Regions from separate parts of the Paenibacillus vortex V453 genome, predicted to be linked through region 1. Evidence: predicted binding sites of a transcription regulator. Region 1 holds the regulator's gene; each other region holds the start of a gene.
What was found. Region 1 encodes Rex, which represses fermentation and respiration genes when NADH is low (regulators of the CRP and FNR family bind a similar motif). Its sites were predicted from a motif close to TTGTGAAATATTTCACAA; they were not measured.

Region 1 (3,289 bases):
GGCCGTAGAATGGTCTTCTGTCATTGACCGTATGTATCCAGATCTCATCACGGCCAAAGAAAATTGGGATCGTCTTAGCGATCAGCTGTTTGCACTGCTGCCGGAACGCGGGGATGCATCTCCAGGAGAAGCGGGCCAATTCTCACTTCGGTTATCGCCTCTCAAGAAACCGAAGGATTGGCAATCGCTGGCGGAGCTGGAGCATCAGATTCATGTGACCCTGGGTGACGTTGTGCGCAAGGGTGACAAGCTGATTGCTGAAATGAAGGAAGATCTGGATGATTACAGTGCAGACAGCTTGCTTACGGATCTGTCCGGACTGTTTAAAGACCTGGCCGCTCACCGTGAGGACTTGCGCTCCTTCATGGCTCTTAATGATGAGGGTACGGTATACTGGATGGAGGCTAATGGCAATTTCCGCAGTAAATCGCTGCAGCTCTATGCAGTGCCTGTTGATGTAAGCACTCATTTAAAGGAATTGTTTTTTGATAAAAAACAAAGCGTCATTCTGACATCGGCTACCTTGTCGGTGGATAAATCGTTCCAGTTCATGATCGAGAATCTGGGTCTTCAGGAAGCGGCTGACGCCGGTAATCTGAACACGGTTCAGCTGCCGTCTCCGTTTAATTACAGAGAACAAGCGCTGCTTGTCGTTCCGCGTGATTTTCCGAGCGTGAAGGGATCGGTCGGGGATGCCCTCTTTGTGAACACACTTGTGCAGTCACTGGCCGAAACGGCGATCGCTACCCATGGAAGGATGCTCGTTCTGTTCACCTCTTACCGGATGCTGCGTCAGGTGCATGAGCCACTGAAGGAAGCATTGGCATTAAGCGACATTGCGGTGCTGGGGCAAGGAATGGACGGGACCAGTCGAACCAAGATGATTCGACGCTTCCAGGAGAGCAGCGCATCGGTGCTCCTTGGCACCAGCTCCTTCTGGGAAGGGGTCGACATTCCGGGCGAGGCGTTGACCTGTCTTGCTATTGTACGGCTGCCTTTCCAGCCGCCGAATCATCCGCTGGTGGAAGCCAAGAGTGAACTGCTGCAGCAGCAGAAAAAGAACCCCTTCATGAAGCTTTCCGTTCCGCAAGCGGTTATTCGGTTCAAGCAAGGGTTTGGCCGCCTGGTCCGGACGGCACAGGATAAAGGGATCGTGATTGTATACGATACCCGGGTGATTGAATCCTATTACGGGAAATATTTCTTATATTCCTTGCCAGGACCTAAGATGGAGCATATGCCGACAGAGGGAATTGTTCCACGCATCTCGGAATGGCTTCAGGAAGAGGTCGAGGTTGGGGCAGATAACCAATCCGATGAATGATAGCTAAACGAAGAATGAAAATGCAAGAGATGTAGTTATTAACCTTTACTAGGGGGAGCATGCATGAAATCGGAAAAAATTTCGGAAGCCGTGGTCCGCAGATTACCTGTATATTTGCGCTATTTGAATGAGCTTCAGAAGCGGGAGGTCTCAACTGTTTCATCCCAGGAGCTGGGGCAGAAACTGGATCTGAATCCTGCTCAAATTCGTAAGGACCTGGCGTATTTCGGTGATTTTGGACGGAAAGGGATCGGATATGATGTTTCCTATTTGATTGAGAAGATTCGCCAGATTCTGAAGCTGGACCAGAAGATTAATGTAGCATTGGTTGGAGCCGGTAATCTTGGACATGCATTATCCAATTACAATGCATTCCTGAAGGATAATATGAAGATTGTGGCTATTTTCGATTCATATTCCCCCAAAGTTGGTATGAAAATCAACAACTTGACGGTTCAGCCGATGGAAGAGCTTGAGAAAACCGTACATGAATACGGCATTCGTATCGGGATTATTACCGTTCCGGATTTTGAGGCGCAAAACGTAGCTAATCAGCTTATTGCAGCAGGCATCGAAGCGATTCTGAATTTTGCGCCAACCATCCTGAAAGCTCCACCTCATATCCGTATTCATACGGCCGATTTTACAACCGATTTGCAGAGCTTGGCTTATTATTTGGACAACGGTAAGGAGGAAGCTTCACATGACGACAACGAAGTGGATGGTTAAGAACGGTACTTTTGCTGTGCTTGAGGATGGAAGATCCGTTCTTCGTGGATACATGGTTGTTGAGAATGACCGCATTACCTATCTTGGTGAGGAACAGCCGCCGGTAGAGGAAGGAACCGAGATTATCGACGGCACACATCTGTTGTTCCTGCCTGGTTTGGTAAATACCCATGGACATGCTGCCATGTCACTGCTCCGCGGTTATGGAGACGATTTGGCGCTGCAAGTATGGCTGCAGGAAAAAATGTGGCCGATGGAAGCCAAATTCACGGCCGATGATGTTTACTGGGGAGCCTCTCTTTCCGTGCTGGAGATGATCAAGGGCGGAACCACAACTTTTGTGGATATGTATGATCAGATGGACCAGGTTGCGAAGGTGGTAGAGGATTCAGGAATGCGCGGTGTCCTGACCCGTGGCGTTATCGGATTATGTCCGCCTGAGGTTCAGCAGCAAAAACTGGATGAGGCGGTTGCATTTGCGAAGGACTGGCACGGCAAAGCCGATGGCAGAATCACAACGATGCTCTCGCCGCATGCACCGTATACGTGTCCACCGGATCTAATTGAAAAATTCGTCCAAGCATCCCATGATTTGAATCTGCCGCTGCATACACATATGTCGGAAACGGACACGGAAGTGGCCCAGAATGTGAATGACTACGGACTCCGTCCCGTTGCGCATCTGGAGAAGCTGGGCATGTTCTCTCGTCCTACACTTCTGGCGCACGCCGTCCATTTGACTGATGAAGAGATCGAGATTTTGGCTAAATATCAAGTCGCGGTCTCTCATAATCCAGGCAGTAATCTGAAGCTTGCCAGTGGTATAGCGCGCGTGCCTGCACTGCTGAAAGCCGGCGTTACCGTGTCCCTGGGTACCGACGGACCAGCGAGCAATAACAATCTGGATATGTTTGAAGAGATGCGTCTGGCTGCATTGATCCATAAAGGGGTAAGCGGTGATCCTACGGCCATTCCAGCAGCCGAAGCACTGCGGATGGGTACGGAGTATGGAGCCAAATCGGCTTTCATTGAAGATATAGGCACACTTGCCGTCGGCATGAAGGCGGATATGATCGCGTTGAATACAGATCAGGCGCACTTCCTTCCTCGAACCGATTATGTGTCCCATGCGATCTATTCAGCCAGTGCAAAGGATGTAGAGCATGTATGGGTTGACGGCAAGCAGGTAGTGAAAAATGGCGCCAGCCTTACCCTCGACGAGGAACGTATTCGCCG
Region 2 (3,289 bases), on a different contig from region 1:
TGAGATTGATGCTGTAGGTCGTCAGCGCGGTGCCGGTCTTGGTGGCGGACATGACGAGCGTGAGCAAACACTCAACCAATTGCTGGTCGAGATGGATGGTTTCGGAGCAAACGAAGGCATTATCATCGTTGCTGCAACGAACCGACCGGATATTTTGGACCCGGCGCTTCTTCGTCCGGGACGTTTTGACCGTCAGATTACAGTAGATCGTCCAGATGTGAAGGGCCGTGAAGCTGTGCTGAAAGTCCATGCACGCAACAAGCCGTTGACGAAGGATGTTAAATTGGACATCATCGCTAAACGTACGACAGGATTTACGGGTGCCGATCTGGAGAATCTCCTCAATGAGGCAGCCTTGCTTGCGGCACGCCGCAATCGTAAGGATATCTCCATGCGAGAAGTGGATGAAGCGATCGACCGTGTGATCGTGGGTACGGAGAAGCGCAGCCGCGTGATCAGTGACCGCGAGAAACGTATCGTAGCTTATCACGAGGCGGGTCACACCATTGTAGGTTACTTCCTCGAGCATGCGGATACCGTTCATAAGGTAACGATTATCCCTCGTGGTCGTGCTGGTGGATACGTCATTATGATGCCGAAGGAAGATCGGATGCTCGTGACGAAACAGGAATTGCTTGATCGTGTATCCGGTTTGCTTGGTGGTCGTGTAGCCGAGGAGTTGTTCATTGGCGAAATCGGTACCGGAGCATACAGTGACTTCCAGCAGGCAACCGGCATTATCCGCAGCATGGTTGTGGAGTACGGTATGAGTGAGAAGCTTGGACCGATGCAGTTCGGTACATCCCAAGGACAGGTGTTCCTGGGACGCGATATCGGACACGAGCAGAACTATAGTGATCAAATCGCTTATGAGATCGATCAAGAAATGCAGCGGTTCATCAACGATTGTTACGAGAAGTCTAAAGAGATTCTGACCAAGCATTCCAAAGAAGTTCACCTGATTGCGAATACGCTTCTTGAGATGGAAACACTGGAGCTTGAGCAAATCAAGAATCTCATTGAGACTGGATCAGCTGAAGGCAATGGCAATGGAGAAGGTGAAGGTTCTTCCGAGAGCGGCGAACCGATCATCGACAACATTGGTGACGTGAAAGTTCGCATCCAAGGGAAAGAAGACGGAGATCAGCCGATTTCCACGGAAGAAATTCCGAACAACCCGATGGATTCGAATGATCAACAGCCGGAGCCTAAAGATTCGGACCGTAAGGATCCTCCAGATGGATCGGACAACGGAAACAGCAGGTTAACGTAATATTCGCTGATAAAACATCGAATACCGAATAAAATCGAAGAACCGGAGAACGATAATTCGTTTTCCGGTTCTTTTTGTGCTTTCTATCACATTGACAGGGCACAGAACGAACGTGTACATTAGTTGTTAAATAAGGATGCGCATCCTTTCACAAAGGTATAAACCATCCTGGAAGTCACATGGTCATCAAGCGGTTTACAGCCGGACTACATAAAGGGAGAGGGTCGATCATGGAAGCTTTGGCACTGGAGCGTAAGGCAGAGCAAAACCGTGAACTGCGTGAGCGGTTAATGCAATTGAAGAAGGAACGTAACGCAATTATTTTGGCTCATTATTATCAACGGGATGAAATACAGGAGGTCGCTGATTTCCGCGGGGATTCCTTCTTGCTTGCGCAGAAAGCAGCACAAACCGATGCTGAGGTTATCGTATTCTGCGGTGTGCACTTTATGGGTGAGAGCGCTAAAATCCTGGCACCGGGCAAAACCGTTCTTATTCCTGATGAGCGTGCCGGTTGTCCGATGGCGGATATGGTGAACGTTGACGGCTTGCGGAAGTTGAAAGCGCAGCACCCGAATGCAAAAGTGGTAACTTACATCAATTCATCAGCTGAGATCAAAGCAGAAACAGATATCTGCTGTACTTCATCCAATGCGGTAAAGGTGATTCAATCCGTCGATTCAGATGAAATTATATGGGTGCCTGATAAAAATTTAGGGCACTACGTCCAGCAGCATACCGACAAGAAGCTGATCATCTGGGAAGGGTACTGCAACACGCATGATATGCTGACCGTTAAGGATGTTGTCGAGATGAGAGCCAAGCATCCTGGTGCCGAGTTTGTGGTGCATCCGGAATGCCGTCCGGAGGTCGTTGCGATGGGTGATTTTGTAGGCAGCACAACTGCGATTCTGGAATATTGCAAAAATTCGTCTGCCAAGGAGTTTATTGTAGGTACAGAGGATGGCACAGGATATCAGCTTCGATTGGATAGCCCGGATAAATCGTTCCATTTTGCCACGAAATTCCTGGTTTGTCCCAATATGAAAGTGAATAATCTCAAAAAGCTGGTCAAAGCACTGGAAACGATGAAGCCGCAAATTTATGTGCCTCCGGTCGTTGCAGAGAAAGCCAGAACTTCATTAGAGCGCATGTTACAGGTTAAGTAGCATGCGCTACTCTTTCGTGAAAAGACAGGTGAGGCATCGTGATACCGCAGTATTTGATTGATTTTGAACTGAACGATCTGCCGGTCGTCCAGACGGATGTCATTGTCATCGGTTCAGGCATTGCGGGTTTATATACGGCCATTATGGCAAGTGCCACTCAAAAGGTGCTGCTGATTACAAAGAAATCGCTGCTCGAGAGCAACACTCGTTATGCTCAAGGCGGCATTGCTGCCGTAACAGCTGAAGATGACTCTCCGGTCTACCATCGCCAGGATACCCTGATGGCAGGGGCGGGACTATGCTCATCTACTGCGGTGGATGTCCTCGTAAATGAGGGACCGGTTGGGGTTCAGGAGCTGATTCGTCTTGGGACGATGTTTGATGTCGAGAATGGCGAGCTTGCGCTAACCAAGGAAGGTGCGCACAGTCACCGTCGTATTCTTCATGCTAATGGGGACGCTACCGGATATGAAATTGTGCGTGCCCTTTCCATTCAGGTTGAAATGCTTCACAATATAGAAGTATGGGACGATCATTTTGTCATTGATCTGGTCACGGAGCAAGGGGAATGTCACGGTGCATTGGTACAGATGCCGGATGGCAGGCGGGTTTTTGTACGTGGGCGGGCGACCATTATGTGCTCAGGAGGCGCCGGCCAGTTGTACAGGTATACAACCAACCCGGAGGTTGCGACAGCCGACGGTGTTGCTATGGCTTACCGGGCAGGTGCGGACATCAGGGATATGGAATTCATTCAGTTCCATCCCACGGCACTTAGCTATCCGGGTGCACCACGGTTTCTGATCTCCGAGGCGGTTCGTGGCGAGGGCGCTGTTCTTCGTAATAT
Region 3 (3,289 bases), on a different contig from region 1:
CGTCGAGGCTGTCCTCATAAGGTAGCTTGGCCACGGAAGTCAATGAAGCGAGGGCACCCTTCTTATCGCGTCCGTGCATAGGGTTCGCACCCGGCGCAAACGGCTCGCCCGCCTTGCGGCCGTCCGGTGTGGTTCCCGTTTTCTTGCCGTATACGACATTGGACGTAATGGTCAGCACCGATTGGGTCGGCATCGCATCGCGGTATGCCTTGTGTTTGCGAATCATGCTCATGAAGGCTTCAACGAGTTCTACGGCGATGTCGTCAACCCGATCGTCGTTGTTACCGTAGCACGGAAAGTCGCCTTCTATTTCAAAATCAACTGCAATCCCTTGCTCATTGCGTACAGGCTTCACCTGTGCATGCTTGATTGCACTCAGCGAATCCGCCGCTACGGACAGGCCCGCTATACCGCATGCCATCGTCCGCAGAATATCCCGATCATGAAGCGCCATTTCAATCCGTTCGTAGCTGTATTTATCATGCATATAGTGGATCACGTTCAGTGTGTTCATATACAGCTTTGCAAGCCATTCCATCATCGGCTTGAATCGCTTCATGACCTCGTCATAACTCAGAACCTCTGCCGTAATAGCGGGGTATTCCGGACCAACCTGGGCGCCGGATTTCTCATCCTTCCCGCCGTTGATTGCATACAGGAGCGCTTTGGCCAGATTGGCTCTGGCTCCGAAGAACTGCATCTGTTTCCCGATGCGCATAGCGGATACGCAGCAAGCAATCCCGTAATCGTCTCCGTAAATCGGACGCATGAGATCATCGTTCTCATATTGGATCGAGCTGGTTTCGATCGATACCTTCGAGCAGTATTTCTTGAAGCCTTCGGGCAGTTTCTCAGACCATAATACCGTCAAGTTCGGTTCCGGGGCAGGGCCCAAATTATACAACGTATGCAGGAAACGGAAGCTGTTCTTGGTTACTCTTGTTTCCCCATTTAACGACATACCGCCAATCGATTCTGTGACCCATGTTGGATCACCGCTGAACAGTTCATTGTAATCCGGTGTACGCAGGAACTTCACGATCCGCAGTTTCATGACAAAATGGTCAACCAGCTCCTGTGCAGTCTCTTCCGTCAGCTTGCCTTCAGCCAGATCACGCTGGATGTAGATATCAAGGAAAGTAGATACCCGGCCAAGCGACATGGCTGCGCCATTCTGTTCCTTGATAGCAGCTAAATAACCGAAATACAGCCATTGGAATGCTTCCTTCGCCGTATTCGCAGGCTTCGAAATGTCAAAGCCGTGCATGCCCGCCATTTCCTTCAATTCCTTAAGTGCACGGATTTGCTCTGACAGCTCTTCCCGCAATCGGATCACCGGCTCATCCATCGCATCAACCTCAAGCTCACCCAGCTCTCGCAATTTATCCTGGATCAAGACATCTACACCATACAAGGAGATTCTGCGATAATCGCCAATAATACGACCGCGGCCATAAGCATCGGGAAGACCTGTAATAATCCCTGCCTTACGGGCTGCCCTCATCTCCGAGGTATAGGCATCAAACACGCCCTGGTTATGTGTTTTGCGTATGCCTGAGAAGATGTCCACTACCGCTTGCGGCATTTCAAAACCATATGCGTTGCAAGCATCAATCATCATTCGGATTCCGCCGAACGGCTGAATCGAACGCTTGAACGGCTCATCCGTCTGTACGCCGACGATCTGTTCCTTCTCCTTATCCAAATAGCCAGGTTGATGGGACACAATCGTGGAAGGCGTATTCACATCGACATCCAGCACCCCGCCGTTATCCCGTTCTTTTTTGGTTAAATCCGATACGATATCCCAGAGTGCCTTCGTGTTGTCCGTTGGTCCTGCCAAAAAATCATCAGAGCCATAATAAGGTGTTATGTTCTCTGCAATAAAATCATTAACGTCAATCCGCTTGTTCCATTTACCTGATTTAAAACCTTTCCAGCCCACTTCTTTTTCAATCACCGACATATTGAATCCCTCCTAGATTATGCTGCAGCTTGCCGCACAGGCGGAGTCACACATTGATCCATCTCAGATCTTAATGTGATTATTTTCACGATCAATGCTGCCTCGACCCCGCCGTGTACCTTCAAGCTTCTATATCAAAGACCTGAGATTCAGCTTTCTTCTACACTTTTATTGTAATCCTGTTCATTCTCAGCATCTGTGATAAAAATCACAAACTTATCTTTTCCCGTGATTTTTATCACTCTGTTTTACCCGCCCGCTTCTGTTATGCAACCCGCAGTCCACAACCCGTCTCTTGTATTTATTGGATTTAAAAGCGGCCGTAGAACGTGTTGCGGTATACTTCCGCAAGCTCTGTGACAAGCGGCAGCTTTGGATTGCTCGTAGTGCACTGGTCTTCAAAGGCCCGGTCCGCCAAATGCTCAACACGTTTCTCAAAATCTTGAGGATCGATTCCCAGCTGCTGGAACGACTCTTCGATGCCCAGCTTCTTGTTCAGCTCTCGGATTGCACCGATCAAACTGTTGACGCCCTCTTCCGTCGTTCTTGCAGGCAAGCCCAGAATCCTTGCAATTTCTGCATATCTCTCATCGGCTACAAAGTGAGTGTATTTAGGCCAAGCGGCAAATTTGGTTGGCTTCTTGGCATTGTAACGGATGACGTGCGGCAGCAGGATTGCATTGGTTCGCCCGTGAGCTGTGTGATACTGGCCGCCCCATTTATGCGCAAGGCTATGATTGATGCCAAGGAATGCATTCGCGAAGGCCATGCCGGCAAGCGTCGAAGCATTATGCATTTTCTCTCTGGCCAGCTTGTCGCCGGTAAGCGCCGACTGCTCAAGATACTGGAACACCAGCTGTATGGCCTTGATTGCCAAACCATCCGTGAAATCGTTAGCCATGACCGATACATACGCCTCGATGGCATGTGTCAAAACGTCCATCCCGGTATCCGCTACCGCTGTTTTTGGCAGGGTGTATACAAATTCCGGATCGATAATCGCAACATCCGGGGTCAGCTCATAGTCAGCCAGCGGGTACTTGGTATTCCCCAGCACTTTATCCGTAATGACCGCAAACGAGGTCACTTCCGAGCCCGTTCCCGAGGTGGTTGGAATGGCAACGAATTTTGCCTTCTGTCCAAGCTTCGGATATTTATAGACCCGTTTGCGGATATCCATAAATTTTTGCTTCAGATTATTGAAGTCCGTATCCGGGTATTCATAGAACAGCCACATCGCTTTTGCTGCATCCATCGGCGAACCGCCGCCGAGGGCAATGATGCAGTCCGGCTGGAATCGCTTCAGCATCTCCGATCCGCGTT

Region 2: nadA (quinolinate synthase NadA) is a predicted target of Rex. The motif match lies at 1,410-1,427, and genes of this name have one in related genera.
Region 3: pflB (formate C-acetyltransferase) is a predicted target of Rex. The motif match lies at 2,040-2,057, and genes of this name have one in related genera.

Annotation. Positions count from the first base shown of each region.
Region 1 is NZ_ADHJ01000020.1:95,921-99,209, forward strand. Features, by position in the region: gene dinG (ATP-dependent DNA helicase DinG) at 1-1,324, shown strand, start outside; gene PVOR_RS12325 (redox-sensing transcriptional repressor Rex) at 1,388-2,053, shown strand; gene PVOR_RS12330 (amidohydrolase) at 2,028-3,289, shown strand, end outside.
Region 2 is NZ_ADHJ01000004.1:45,298-48,586, forward strand. Features, by position in the region: gene ftsH (ATP-dependent zinc metalloprotease FtsH) at 1-1,273, shown strand, start outside; gene nadA (quinolinate synthase NadA) at 1,504-2,442, shown strand; gene nadB (L-aspartate oxidase) at 2,481-3,289, shown strand, end outside.
Region 3 is NZ_ADHJ01000018.1:225,497-228,785, reverse strand. Features, by position in the region: gene pflB (formate C-acetyltransferase) at 1-1,966, opposite strand, end outside; partial or broken gene adhE (bifunctional acetaldehyde-CoA/alcohol dehydrogenase) at 2,277-3,289, opposite strand, start outside.